Regions from separate parts of the Acetilactobacillus jinshanensis genome, predicted to be linked through region 2. Evidence: riboswitches for the same ligand, from Rfam matches in the RefSeq annotation. Region 2 holds a riboswitch; each other region holds the start of a gene.
What was found. A riboswitch is a leader RNA that binds a small molecule or an ion and turns the genes downstream of it on or off. The one in region 2 is predicted to bind lysine.
Positions count from the first base shown of each region.

Region 1: linked by a shared signal. The riboswitch ahead of yjeM (glutamate/gamma-aminobutyrate family transporter YjeM) and the one ahead of lysA (diaminopimelate decarboxylase) in region 2 are both predicted to bind lysine.
Region 3: linked by a shared signal. The riboswitch ahead of yjeM (glutamate/gamma-aminobutyrate family transporter YjeM) and the one ahead of lysA (diaminopimelate decarboxylase) in region 2 are both predicted to bind lysine.

Region 1 covers NZ_CP034726.1:509,242-514,228, forward strand. The annotation lists gene yjeM (glutamate/gamma-aminobutyrate family transporter YjeM) at 1-1,415, opposite strand, end outside; lysine riboswitch at 1,559-1,735, opposite strand; gene ELX58_RS02550 (CHAP domain-containing protein) at 1,866-2,339, shown strand; gene ELX58_RS02555 (C39 family peptidase) at 2,374-3,114, shown strand; gene ELX58_RS02560 (hypothetical protein) at 3,111-3,365, opposite strand; gene ELX58_RS02565 (MgtC/SapB family protein) at 3,438-4,076, opposite strand; gene ELX58_RS02570 (DUF805 domain-containing protein) at 4,160-4,612, opposite strand; partial or broken gene ELX58_RS02575 (DNA-3-methyladenine glycosylase I) at 4,683-4,987, opposite strand, start outside.
Region 2 covers NZ_CP034726.1:681,200-686,186, forward strand. The annotation lists gene ELX58_RS03200 (N-acetyldiaminopimelate deacetylase) at 1-134, opposite strand, end outside; gene dapD (2,3,4,5-tetrahydropyridine-2,6-dicarboxylate N-acetyltransferase) at 134-844, opposite strand; gene lysA (diaminopimelate decarboxylase) at 861-2,165, opposite strand; lysine riboswitch at 2,337-2,515, opposite strand; gene ELX58_RS03215 (hypothetical protein) at 2,768-3,457, opposite strand; gene ELX58_RS03220 (CAP domain-containing protein) at 3,493-4,218, opposite strand; gene ELX58_RS03225 (ABC transporter substrate-binding protein) at 4,453-4,987, opposite strand, start outside.
Region 3 covers NZ_CP034726.1:902,400-907,386, reverse strand. The annotation lists gene yjeM (glutamate/gamma-aminobutyrate family transporter YjeM) at 272-1,759, opposite strand; lysine riboswitch at 1,900-2,077, opposite strand; gene ELX58_RS04255 (hypothetical protein) at 2,298-2,738, opposite strand; gene ELX58_RS04250 (hypothetical protein) at 2,757-2,954, opposite strand; gene ELX58_RS04245 (hypothetical protein) at 3,070-3,261, shown strand; gene galE (UDP-glucose 4-epimerase GalE) at 3,318-4,307, opposite strand; gene ELX58_RS04235 (APC family permease) at 4,507-4,987, opposite strand, start outside.

The sequences.
Region 1 (4,987 bases), 170 kb from region 2:
AATGTCCAGAAGTCATCAATATAGTCGTGTGTCAATAATGGCTGGATAAAGTTAAAGACAATTCCAAAGATTAAGACAATCAAGACCATAACGGTTGATGACCAAATGACCCTCTTACTGTGATAAATTTCAAATGGTCGGTTCATGTTAATAATCTTCTTAAAGAATGGGAATGCAAAAACAATTAATACGTATTGCAACGTCGTGGATACATTATTCATATCTGTCAAAATCTGATAGAACATCTTAGCGCTTGAGCCACCAAATGAAGTGAAGAATAGTACAACACTCATTAAAGCCGTCTGAATCCACATAACATGGTTTGGCATCCCATGCTTATTAAGATGCAATGCCCACTTAGGCCATAATTTAGTTGATGACCCAAACATAAATGATTTGATTGGTGAATAAAGTAGAACGAAGAAACCACCAATTCCACCAGCTAAGGTAGCAAAAGCTTCAAAACGAACTAAGAAATGACCAAAGGCTAATGTGGTTCCAGGAGCCCAGTTTAAACTACGACCTAAAGCGAAGCCAACGTTGGCCATTAAAACATACATAACGTTACCTAAAGTAACTGACTTGCGACCCATAATGTGAGCCCAATTGATACTTACACCACAGAGAAGAATAGATGCTGTATATAGAACAACCATGATGACCATGGAGATCATAACTGCACGCGGGAAAGTCTTCTTAGGGTTCTTTAAATGATTAATAACACCGCATAATGATTCAATTCCAGCGTAAGCAAAGATCGCGTATACAACGAACGAAATCATTGAAGCGGTGTGTCTAAACTGTGGATTCGGTGGAACGATAAAACTCTTGAAACCCGTGATTGGTTGAGCTAAATGGCCATGGTTAGTAAAAATCAAAATGATTGATAAAGTACAAAAGATTACCACTAATAAAGTTGCCATAAAGCCACCGATGGAAGCAATCCATGTAATTGACTTTAAACCTTTAATTGCTAACCATGTAGCAAAGATTAGAAAAATAATGGATAAGATACCTAAAGTTTCGGTGCTATCTAGTCCCAAAATACTCCATTGTTGAGTGGTATCTTTCCCAAAGATCATAGCAGACCAGGAAATCCAGCTATTGGGAATCCAGAAAATATTGGTAATGATCCAAGCTAATAGCCAAATAAACGTTCCAATAAATGCCCAACGTTCACCGATTGACACTTTAATCCAAGAATAGATTCCACCACTTTTATCACTTAAAGCAGAACCATATTCAGCAAACATAAATGATGTTGGGATGAAGAAACAGAACGCACCAACTAAATACCAAATAATACTAGCGTAGCCCATTTGTTCATATGCCGTAGCGGTATTAACAAAGCCAAATGCGGTAGCAAGAATCATTAGAACTAAGCTAGTCAAAGAAATGTTGCCATCTTTTGACATAATAAAATGAAGCCTCCAACTTTTATTAATTCAAAGAGGTTAGAGACACAAATCATTTATTTGTTGAATTATATACTAAAAAGCCATCATTTTAAGATAGCTTAAAACGATGGCATCAATTTTACCTACTTAACATATAGTCCAACGTTCAAAGCTCTCCGCAGTTTATCTACGACAGTTCGCGATCTATTGAATCACGCCCCAGATCACCAGTAACCACTTTTACTAGCACCTCGGCAACTTTCCCTTTCAGCTAACTTCTTCACTAAAGTAGTAGTTCAATTAACCTACTCTTGTCAGTTGCAACCTCTTTGATTTTTATATTAAATATATTATAACTTTATGGTATTTTTGTCAAACCAATTTATTGATATTGACTATCAATGTTTAACTTTATATAGTTAAATTATACGTAAATTTAACTAATGTTCGTTTAAAGGAGCAATTACTATGAGTAAATTAAGTCCTGATACAAAAAAATATTTGTCATATGCTAAAAAATGGGTTGGCAACATCCCTTATAGCATGGCTGGACACGCTGATTGTTATCATAAATTGAAGGCTGGAAAGAAACCAGCATCAGGTGACTGCAGTGCCTTCGTATTAGGTGTCTTAGCACATGATGGTTATAAAGTTCATCAAGCCAGTACACCCACTATGGATGCTGAACCAGGTTTAAAGCGAATTAAACCCGATGAAGCAACGGTTGGTGATGTCGTTATCGTTAATAAGGGTGATGGATATAATTCGAATGGTCACACCGCCTTTTTATTACAGCCTTGGAAAAAGTACGGGAAACATACTAAGGTTCTTCAGGAAAGTGTTTATCATGATCTTAAGAACGTTAACGTCAAAGAATTTGGGCCTAGCTTTGCTGATTTAGCTGGCGGTAAAACTCGGTTCTATCACCCAACTAAGCCTTAATTAATTTATAAAAATATAATAAAGGTGTGAAATAATGACTATTAATTCAAAGCTAACTGATTTTTATACGGTAATTGCTAATTCGGGTAAGCATGTCGGTACACCCATTTATGCAACCTATCCAAAACAGAGTGCTTCAGGTAAAGTAATTGCCACTCAACACCAATATCGTAATCAAATCGTCCATGTTACTAAGATGGTTAAATCTACTCATCAAACTTGGGCTAAAATTGATGGTAAGATTTCTGGCTGGATTAATTATGATGGTCTTGATCACGATGTTCGCTGGTTTAAAGGTGTCCCACTAATTTGCCAACGCCCGGAATTACCCACGGGATGTGAATTAGTTGCCGCCACCATGATGCTTCAATATGCAACTGGTAAAAAATTAGATAAGATGAAATTAGTTCGTGAAATGCCAAGGAGTACTAACCCTAATAGAGGTTTTGTCGGTAGCCCTTATAAGACCAGTGGTTGGTGTGTATATCCTGGTGGCTTGATGAGCGTTGTAAATCAATATACCCATGATAAAGCATGGAACATGACGGGATGCACAATTACTGATATTAAAAAGCAAATTGATCGTAATCATCCCGTTGTCATCTGGATGACTGACATCGATGGCTTTCCAACGCACGCCTTAACGGTTTATGGATACGATAAACATCACCTGTTTTTAAATGACCCGTGGGCAAACGCCCGAATTAAACGTTCATTATCGTTTATTCGTAAACGTCGAAGTAAAGATGGCATGCGAACGATTAGTTATCATTAACGAGATCCTAAACTATAGAAAGTTAGACCATGATTGGTTTGGACTTCGAGGTACTTGTGTTTAACGAGATAATGAATGGCGTTATTAAATTGATTTGCTTTTATATGGCCAAGACGATTTAATAGCGTTTTTTGATCTAAGTAATTGATACATGAATTATCTGAGCCATCGTGCATGATTTCATTAATTCGGTTTGCAATGGGATGAGCTTGTAAGTCACGGTTGTGATTAGTTAAATTAACGTATTCCATATTAGTAACCTTCTTTACATAAAAAATAAAGGACTTAATTTATAAATTAAGTCCTTTATTTTTATCTTTAAGTTATCTTCTGCTTAGACGAGCCCGAACGACGGCTTTACAACGGTTTAAATCCAAGATAATTTTGGTAACTGAAGTTTTACGATGATTCATCATTCCTTCGGCCTGGATTAGCATATGTTTTTCGTTAATGGCCGTTACTTCTAACTGCGGATGAACAATGTGATTATTCTTAAGGATCCGTTTGATGTGATCTAGCGAATCAGATTTATTAACGGCTCTAATCTGCATTTTAATACTGACGTTGTTAACTAGCCATTCAGCGATTGAGTCATCATGGAACATAAACTGAATCGTTACGATGATGATCGTTGCGGCAATCGCAATGATGTACATCCCGGCACCAACGGTCATACCAATAGCAGCAGTACCCCAGATACCGGCGGCGGTGGTTAAGCCACTGACTTTCGTATGGCCGGTTAAAATCATTCCGGCACCCAGGAATCCAACACCACTGATGATCTGCGCGGCAATACGTGATGGATCAAGGCTGATGTTATGCATAGCTAAGACATCATAAAAGCCGTACTTAGAAACTAGTGTTGTTAGCGCGGCACCGACAGCCACTACAATATGGGTTCTAATTCCGGCACTCTTGAATTGTCGAGAACGTTCATAACCAATTGCACCACCACATAGCAATGCGACTAGCAGACGGACAATCCATTCAATTTCAGTTGACGCTGAAATATTATCACTCCCCGTTCACTTTTACGTTTTATAAATTAATCATGCTTCGTAGGAAATAATGCCAAAACAATGGCACAGATGAAACAGATAAATTCAAGAAACGCACTGGTGTTTTCGATGATGATCCGTGGCCAAGTCTTACCAACCGATTCATGAACGATGGCTTGTAGAACCCACGGTGCGACATAAGTTAAGAAAATCCAGTAAACACTAATCCCGGCGTTGCGGTATCGACGAATCGTAATACTGATACACGGGATTAGAGCTACTAAACAGTAGGCCAGTAATAATACCAATCCAGTTAATTCAACGTGCGGTTCACCCTTTAGATGTCCCACTAATGCCCAGATTAGAAATACAAATCGAATTAACCAGTTCCACATAAATGGCCACCAGTATTCGGTTCGACTACTGTTACCTTTAAAATTAAAGTAATTTTTCCAGAATAATTGATATGCTTTAAATAAATTTACGTGTCTTGTACTCATTAGTAATTATCATCCTTTAACCTTTAACATCAATAACTTTAGATTAGATTATCCAAAATCAATTTTCAAATCAGTTCCTTAAAAAGCAGTCCATCGTGTGGTCGTTCACCATTCCGCTAGCTTCCATAAATGCATAAATGATGACGGGACCGGTAAATTTAAAACCGTCTCGTTTCATGGTTTTGCTGATTTTTTTTAGAAAGTGCGGTCTGGGTTGGGACTTCCGCATGATTTTGATAATGATTAATGACCGGTCGATTATTTACAAAACGCCATAAGTAATGATTTAAGTCAATGGATCGTTGATTTAATCGATTAACTACTTTGGCGTTATTAATAATTGCTTTTAACTTCATCTGGTTACGAATAATTTTG
Region 2 (4,987 bases):
AAGTACCGGGTCGGCATCCTGCGGACGACCTTTTCTAAATAAGCCGTCGTTTCTTTTTCGTGCAGAGCCAATTCAGGAATCTCATGAAGATGACGTCGAATGTGAATTAATTCAGACTTATTTAGCGTCATGATTACATCTTCCTTAAACTCTTCTGTTCACCAGTTTCAGACTTGGTCTTGGTGTCGACCTTCTTGATTACCTTAGCCGGAACACCAGCGACCACCGTATGAGCTGGCACGTCATGCAGAACGACGGCACCGGCACCGATGACGGCACCTTCCCCAACGTGAACACCTTCGACCACGACGGCGTTAGCACCAACTAAAACGTGATCATCGATCCGAACCGGCTTAGCAGATGCTGGTTCAACGACTCCAGCAATGACGGCACCGGCACCGATGTGTGAATCCTTGCCAATAATGGCACGGCCACCCAAGACGGCGTTCATGTCGATCATGCTGTTGTCACCGATTTCAGCACCGATGTTGATAACGGCACCCATCATGACAACGACGTGATGACCAATTGAAACGTGATCTCGGATAAAGGATCCCGGTTCAATTCGGGCATCCTGCTTCGTAAGGTCTAATAACGGGACCGCAGAATTACGGCATGAATTTTCCATCACGTAATCATCGATGCAATTAGCGTTATCATTTAAGGCCTTTTTAACGTCGACCCAGTCACCGAACCAGACACCGGTCGTTGGGTTATCAAAGGTCTTGACACTGCTAGATACTTTAACTTTGAGCATGTCGCCCTTGACGTAAACCTTAACGGGCGTTTCTTTCTTGGAATTACTAATAAAACTAATAATCTTTTTAGCATTTAACTTTGGCATAGATAAGTCCCTCATTTTATAATTTCTGGTTTAAACGAATCATATCTGCGTAAGTTTCACGACGAATTACTAACTTGGATTTACCGTTTTCAACGAAGACAACGGCCGGACGCGGGTTCATGTTATAGTCCATGGCCATCGAATAGCCATAAGCTCCGGTATCCAATACTGCTAAGATGTCACCAGGTTTAATCTTTGGCAACGGCTGGTTCTGAATCATGATGTCACCGGATTCACAGTACTTACCAGCAATCCGAACGTTCTGAACGGGTTTAGCGTTTGGATCGTTAGCTAAGACTGCTTCGTACTTGGCATGATACAGAGCTGGACGGATGTTATCACCCATCCCGCCGTCAACGTCGACATACGGTTTAATACCAGGAACCCGTTTGCTAGAACCAATCGTGTAAAGGTTATAACCAGCAGGGCCGACAATCGAACGACCAGGTTCAATCCAGATAGCAGGCATTGGTAAGTGCTGTTTAGCAGCCTGTGATTTGATCGTCTTAACAATCGCATCAACGAAGTCTTCCGGTGCGATGGGATGATCACTCTTGACGTAACGGATCCCGAAGCCACCGCCGACGTCGATGATCTTAGGTACAAAGTTATATTTTCGTTTCCAGTCAGCGGCGAACTTGACCATCTTTTTGGCAGCAATCTCAAAACCGGTTACGTCAAAGATCTGCGAACCGATGTGGCAATGAATACCGATTAAATTCATCCGTGGACTGTGAAGCACTTGCTTTAAAGCGTCTTCACCCTGTCCAGACTGAACATCGAAACCGAATTTACTGTCAACCTGACCGGTCTGATCATAACTATTGGTTTCAGCGGTAATTCCCGGCGTTAAGCGGATCATAACGTTAATCTTGCTATTCATCTGATCTAAAACGCTATTTAATAAATCAATTTCATGAAAGTTATCTAGCATGATCGCACCCAAATGGTGACGAACGGCCATTTCTAATTCGGCACGTGATTTGTTATTACCATGAAAGATCATCATTTTACCGGGAACGCCTGCAGCTAAAGCAGCGTAAATTTCACCACCGCTGACGACGTCAAAGTGACAATGTTCCTTGTTAGCTAATTGGAACATCGCTAAACTTTCGAATGCCTTGGTGGCGTAGACTACGGCGGATTTTACGTGATTATCACGGAAAACCTTCTGAAAATGATGAATCTGGGATTTGATCTTGGCAACGTCGTAGACAATTAACGGCGTACCGTATCGTTGTGCTAATTCTAAGGTATCAACCCCACCGATCGTCAAATGACCAGCTGAGTTGATCTGATTTGAACTAATTTGTTCATTCATGAAAAAAGCCCCTAACTTTTCAGACTTTCGAAGAGGTTAGAGGTACAACAATCAATTTCGACTCAATCTCGATCAAAATTTAACACGCTCAGTGCATCAAAAAAGTTCCTTCATTTCGGTGCACTTTGAAACGAAGGAACCTTAATTAATTTCGTGTTAAATTTCGGTCTTACGATTCAAAGCTCTCCGTAGATTCAGCCTACGACAGTCCGTAGCCTCTTGAGCTACGTCCCAGAACACTAATAACTACCATTACTAGCACCTCGGCGATTTCCCCTTTTGACTAATGTCATCACAGTGGTAGCTGTTCGACTAGTCTACTTATGTCAATCGCAACCTCTTCGATTTAAATTACATCTTTAATAATAATAATAATTTATTTTGATATGTCAATAATAAACCACTAATTTATTAAATTTCTGCATTCTTTTTCCAAGAACAATTTAACTTTTGGACTCATAATTGTCTCAACACCTATATTATTAAAGCATTTTGGAAAACTTAATTATGTTGATACTTCATATTCATTATGTGCTTATTAACACTAAAAAAGGCATTACATAAATTATTATGCAATGCCTTTCAAGTGTACGAGGATTCGATTATTTAGTAGAATTCGGATAATAGACTTCATCAAGCGCATCCTCATTGATCTGTTTTACGACCGGGTAACTAAAGATCTGTTTTACGACCGGGTAACTAAAGATCTGTTTAGTCTTTTCGATGACTCGATAGCTATTTCTAGCGTCATTCAAAGTTCGCTTGGTTACATGATTATGCGGACTAACGCTAAATGCGGAGGCATCAATATAACCGCGTTTATACTCACGATTCTTAATTAAGTGTTCAGTTACCAGATTCCATTCACCGTCATAGAAGCCACGCTTAAAATTACGGGATTGGTGTCTGTAATTAATCTTGCTTTTAGCGTTATTAAATTTCTGTTCCAAATTAGCAATATCAGACATGACAATCTTATAAACCAGCTGAGGTTTGGTCAGTCGATGATCAATATTGTTTTGGCGAATGTATTTAGCATGGTTCTGTCGACGAATATAACGACGGTACTGCTTGATGTAGTTACGACCGTGCCGTTCGTTCGGTTGAATGTGATAACGTCGATCATTTTTCTTTTCCGCGGCGATTTCTTTAACCTGCTTAAAGTGACATTCTACCCGTGGATTTTGAGTCTTAACGTGGTTAGCACTAACGGCAGAATTACCGACGCCTAAAAGCATCAACGCACTGACTGATATGATCGCAATTTTCGTTAAATGTTTTTTAAATTTCATAAAAAGCTCCTTATTAATATAGCCAATTAATTGATTTAGCTACTAAAGTTTTCCGATACGTAGTAATCATTGGTGCCGTGTTTCTGGGAAGCACCAATGCCAACTTTGGTGTAATGCTTGTTTAAGGTATTGTAGCGATGGCCCCAGTTGGAATCAGCATCATGGTAGACCATTTCGTCTTCGTCCATATCAGCCATGTCAATTCCGTCTTGATTGTTATAAACGTGAGGATTATTGTCCATTAAGATCGGTCCTTTACCCGCACCGGCAATGTTTTCACCACTGTAGTCACCGAGGTGAACGCCCAATTTGTCGGCATCCTTTTCGTAATAAATATTACCTTGAGAATCTCGATGGGTTAAATAATCTAATTCGGAACACTGATCAGCACGTAACTTAGCTAATTCCCTTAAGCAATGGGTCTGGCAAAGTGGCTTTAAGTGATGTAACTTCCGGTCTTCGTTAATCTTCCGGAAGGTCTCATGTTCAATCTGGGTAATGCTCAAAGGATCATCATAGCGATCTGGGCTTAGATCAATCACGATTTTATGGTGATCAACGTTAATGACCGCTTTAGCTGCTCTATGGTGACGACAATGACGTCTGAAGCGACATTGATGGCGACGGCACATATGCCGTGAGATTCGCGGGCGTCGATGCACCGAGATCGCGTTAACGGGACTGCTGGACGCGCCAGCCATTCCTAACGAAAGTAAAATAATTGCGGATACTTTAATTAAGTGCTTCATATTGATTTTCATCGAAACATTTCTTTCCATTAAATAAATAAAGTATTAAAGAAAGTTATTATTTAAACGCAATTTATTTTTGTAGTCCGTTAATCAGCACTTTTATTATAACCGATTTTGGCGGGCCTAAAAGTTAATTTTAGAAATTCTTAAAAATCGACATAAAAACAGCCACACATCAATATTGACATGTGGCTGTTTTCATTCACAGAAGGTATTTATAAATTAATCAATTTATAAACTAATTTACTTTAACGAACTAGAGGTTAAGCTTAACTTACCCCACATGTTGTTATCACCAGGGTTGACACTGTAGCCTTTGACACGGCTATTAACAGGAGTCCAGCTTAAGCTGAAGAATTCAGGAGTGTAAACAGCTTCTTTGTTCATGTACTTCTGCCACTTTTCGAAGACTTTCTTACGGTGAGCCTTGTTGAATGACTTCTTGTCATTCATTTCGTTAAGTAGCTTCGTGTTTTCTTTAGTGCTTAAACGAGACATGTTGAAGTTAGCGTCGGTACCGTATTCACCAGTAGGTGTTGGATCAGCGGTCGTGGTGAAGCCTAATTCGTAGACATCAACCTTGTTCTGCTTAGGCTTGAGTAACATGGAAGCTAAGCTGTTCAATTCTTGTGGACGGCCATTAACGAACTTAACATCTAAGCCTAACTTATGCCACTGTTGTACGTAGTAGTGATCTTCGGCACTGCTTGCGGCATCGTTCTGTGGGCAACCAAAGTTAATTACTAACTTCTTGCCGTTAGGCTGAGATAACCATTTA
Region 3 (4,987 bases), 220 kb from region 2:
TAACCATGAATAACAACGTTTTAAAATGATACCGTTTATTAGTTAACATAATTAATCCCTCTTTTTGAATTTTAGTCATTAATTAATTCCAAATTTCTTTGTTAGCAACTTAATAGTCTATCAATTAATCACCAATGTCAAGCTATTATTTAATAAATATTAACTAATTTATTATTATTTTATATAATGTTTATATTTTTTTGATAGAGAAAATAAAAAAGGCCCAACTCCCTTAGAGTTAGACCTCAAATATTAATTAAATTAATCTAATTTAAGCTTCAGTCTCACGACGCATGTGCCAGTCATAGAATAACCAAGCACCACCACCGAAGATTACTGGTCCTAAGAAGGTCCAGAAATCAGTCATGTATTGATGAGCCAATAATGGCTGAACGAAATTGAAACCAATTCCGAAGGCTAAGACGAATAGCACCAGGATCGTGATGACCCACGTCGTCTTCATACTATGGTAGACAACGAACGGTCGATCCAGGTTAGCAAGTTTCTTAAAGAACGGGAATGCTAATACGATCAAGATGTACTGGAAAGCAGTCGAAACGTTGTTCATATCGGTCAAGATCTGGAATAAGGCCTTGGCATCGTTACCACCAAAGGTCAGGAAGAACAGAACAGCGACTAAGAAGCCACCCTGGACCCACATGACGTTGCCAGGCATGCCATCACGGTTCAGACGTAAGCTCCACTTTGGCCATAACTTCTTGTTGGAGCCGAACATGAATGACTTGATTGGTGAATAAGCTAATACCAAGAAGCCACCAGCACCGCCCCAGAGGTTAGCAAAACCAGTGTAACGAGCTAAGAAATGACCTAGAGCCAACGTACCAGACGGACTTAAGTCTAAGCCGTGGCCTAAACTAAATCCTAAGTTACCCATTAATACGTACATTACATTACCTAAGGTAACTCCGTTTTGACCCATTACGGCTTTCCAGTTAACAACGAATCCACAAAGGATGATCGATACCGTGTAAAGAACGAAAACTAAGGCGGTCGCGATCATAACACCATGTGGGAACGTTTTAGCTGGGTTCTTTAAATGGTTAATGACCCCACATAGGGATTCAATTCCGGCATACGCAAAGATTGCATAAACCACGAAAGAAATCGTGGAAACTGGCGTCTGAAAACTTGGGTTCGGCGAAACGATAAAGCTCTTGAAACCGGTAATGGGCTGAGCCAAATGGCCATGGTTCAAGAAAATCAAAATTACGGATAAGATACAGAAAACAAAAGCGATTGAAGTTGCTAAGAAACCACCGATCGAGGCGATCCAGGTAATATTACCTAGGCCCTTTACGGAGATCCAGGTTGCCGCAATGACAAAGAGAATCGATAACAGGCCTAAAGTTTCAGTACTGTTAAAATGCAGGAACGTCCAACTCTGGGTCGTATCATGACCGTAAATCATAACTGATAATGAAACCCATAGGTTTGGAACCCCGAACAGCATCGTGATGACCCAGGCACTTAACCAGGTGAAGCCACCGATAAAGGCCCAACGTTCACCTAGTCCGGATTTAATCCAGGAATAAATCCCACCGGCGGAATCCTTTAATGCTGAACCATATTCAGCAAACATAAACGACGTGGGCAGGAAGAATGCCAATGCACCCACAATGTACCAAATGATACTAGCATATCCCATCTGATCAAAGGCCGTTGGCACGTTAATAAAGCCAAAGGTCGTTGATAAAATCATTAGGACTAAGCTAGTAAGTGAAATTCGCTTAGCTGTCATAAAATAAAAACCTCTAATCTTAAGATTTCGAAGAGGATTAGCGGCACATGATGAATCACAGTCTGAATAAAGAAAAAAGTCCTTTATCTGGCGCTTAGTCAAATAAAGGAATCCAATTACTAACTGAGATTCGATTCTTGTTTGAATAAAGCGCTCCACGGGTGGGTCCGTGACAGTCCGCAGCATATTAAGCTACGTCCCAGAACACTGTTAACCGTCAATAACAGCACTTCGGCGACGTCCCCTTTTAGTTAACTTCAATATCATAACGGTGACTCGGTCAACTTACTAATGTCAGTCGCAACCTCTTCGATTTTTACATTTACATTACAAAGTATACCACAATTTATGGTCATTTATCGGCCAATTGCGGCAAAAATCAACCCAATCACCATAATAAACATGGGTACGGGGCCAATTAACCAACTAAGTAGATCTTGATGTTGATTTAACACATTTATCACTCCAACACGACCATTGTAAAAAGAAAGGCCCGTGATGTGAAATTCACGAGCTTTTGTTAATAATTATCAATTATTTACTTGCGATGAGTAATTCGTCCGGTCAAATTGCCTTCATCATGATTACGATGATGTTTACCAAACAACTGACGGAATAGATGATGCTTATGATCGTTAGACTGACCATTACCTAAGAAGTCACCACCGAAGTCGTTACCTAGATTACCAAAGGCTTGGTCCATTTGTTTGAAGCTTCGATTCATGTCTTCGTTCATTTTCTTCATCTGGTTCATGGCATCTCTCGGATTGACCTTGTGGCCGTTCTTTGAAAAGTGACGCTTTACATGGCCGTTAACGTTACTATAAGTCGCGCTAAAGCTGTGAACGCCATTGTGATTGCCATGACCAAAATGTTTAAAGAAATCATTATCATTATTATGATTATTGTGGTTAAAATCATCGTTATGATCATTAGATCCCATTACGTGCGGATGAATGCGATGTACGACTTTACTCATATTCTCACCTTCAAAAAGTTATTTTAGAAAAGCTACGATAACATTAGTGATGAGAGTGATTATCAAAAGAATGGTGCAGATCAATTCACCAATTGGTGAATTGACGGCGGCAGTTACAAAGCCACCCAATGTCAATAATAATAAAGCAAAGTAGGAATATAAAAAGATTTGATTACCTTTTGGTAAATCTTTGAATTTAGTGTGGTTATTAGCCATTAAAATCACCTTAAATATCGATTAATTAGTTCACCGTCAAGTATATCACAGGTAGTCAAAGCACTTTACTACCTATATGTAAGGGCCTTATTATTATCCATAGGAGATGAGATCGATGATGTTTTTAGACTTCTGGTTATGGATCCTTGTTGGCTTAGTTACCGCAGGAATTATGGCATTGATCTTTAAATACTTAGACAAATGCGTTAAATCCATTAAGAAGACCGGTAACAAGGTCTGGTTCACCTGCATCATTACCGTTGCTTTATGGGTTGCCTTGGCACTCGTCGTTTGCCCATTTAAATAAAAAGAAATGCTTCATCAAAAATAAATTGATGAGGCATTTTTTACGCTCAATTTTAATTATTTTTCGTAGCCGTTTGGATGCTTTCGCGTCCACTTCCAGGCGCTGCTAATAATCTTATGAATATCATCATACTTTGGCTTCCAGCCTAAGATTTTCCGGGCTTTCGACGAATCCGCAATCAACGTACTTGGATCACCGGGACGGCGCGGTGCCATACTGGCGGAAATTGGCTGACCCGTTACGTCACGAGCTGCCTGCAACATCTGAAGATTAGAAAAACCGGTCGACGAACCTAGATTAAAGATGTCAGAATGGCCACCCCTTAGTAGCCACTTCATAGCTAAGATGTGGGCGTTAGCCAAATCTAAAACGTGGACGTAATCACGGACGTTGGTCCCGTCTTTAGTAGGATAATCATCCCCGAAGATCTGGAGCTGATTTCGTTGGCCCAGAGCAACCTGTAAAATAATCGGGATTAAATGGGTCTCCGGATTATGATCTTCACCGATACTGCCATCTAACTTAGCACCACCAACGTTAAAGTAACGTAAGGCGATGAAGTGAATCCCGTAGGCAACGTCCGCCCAGTTCATCATTCGTTCCATCATTAATTTAGTTTCACCGTATGGATTTGTTGGAACCTTTGGATCGCTTTCCTTAATCGGCATTCGCTTTGGATCTCCATAGACCGAAGCGGACGAAGAAAAGACGATTCGTTTAACGTTATGGTCACGCATCGCTTCCAATAACGTGATGGTCCCTTCAACGTTATCATCAAAATAATGTAAGGGATCCCGCATTGATTCGGGAACAATCGATACCGAAGCAAAGTGAATGACACCGTCAATGTGTTCACGGTCAAAAACGTGACTTAAGAAATTAGCGTCACGAACGTCACCCTTATAAAAACGAGCTTTCGGATTAACGGCCTGCCGATGACCGGTTACCAGGTTATCCACCACAACGACATCGAAGCCACGGCGAATTAAACAGTCAACAGTATGCGAACCAATATAGCCGGCGCCACCGGTTACGAGAATTGTCATAAACTTTACTCCCTATATATAACGTCTATTAATAATCGATTCCTAGGTGTTCTACTTTAATAGGTAGACAACATGTAAAAGCATAAGATATATTGGATCTAATGTTTATACTTTAGGCGAATTTGTAACAAATCTTAATAATTAAAACGCCTTAACTTTTTATAGCTAAGACGCAATAATCTAATTATTTTTCTAAAAATTAATCTTCATCAGTAACGCTACTACGATCGCCCTTATCCTTTACATAAGAAACGATCAGACCAATTACTACCCAGATAATGATAATATATGGATACAAGTTACCAGGGAACTTTGGAACTGGATAGATATTGCTCAAGAACGGTAAGATCAAAACGGCAACCCCAACTAACGGGATCAAGAAGTGACGGAACCACGAGAAATGAACGTCAGACCGACGAGCAAAGTAAATTCCGCTACCAATACAAACCATCATGTACACGATCAATAGTCCCATGACGCCTAACGTTGAAGCGTTAGAATACACAACTTGATAGCCATACGGTACACCGAAAATGGCGTAGGCAATGGCACACATGATCATCGTAACGTCAACTGCATTCTTAGGACTATTTAAATTTTCATCAAACTTACCAAGAAAACCCGGTAAATAATGGTTGGCACCTAATGCATACATCATGTAAGCACAGGCGTTAGCACAT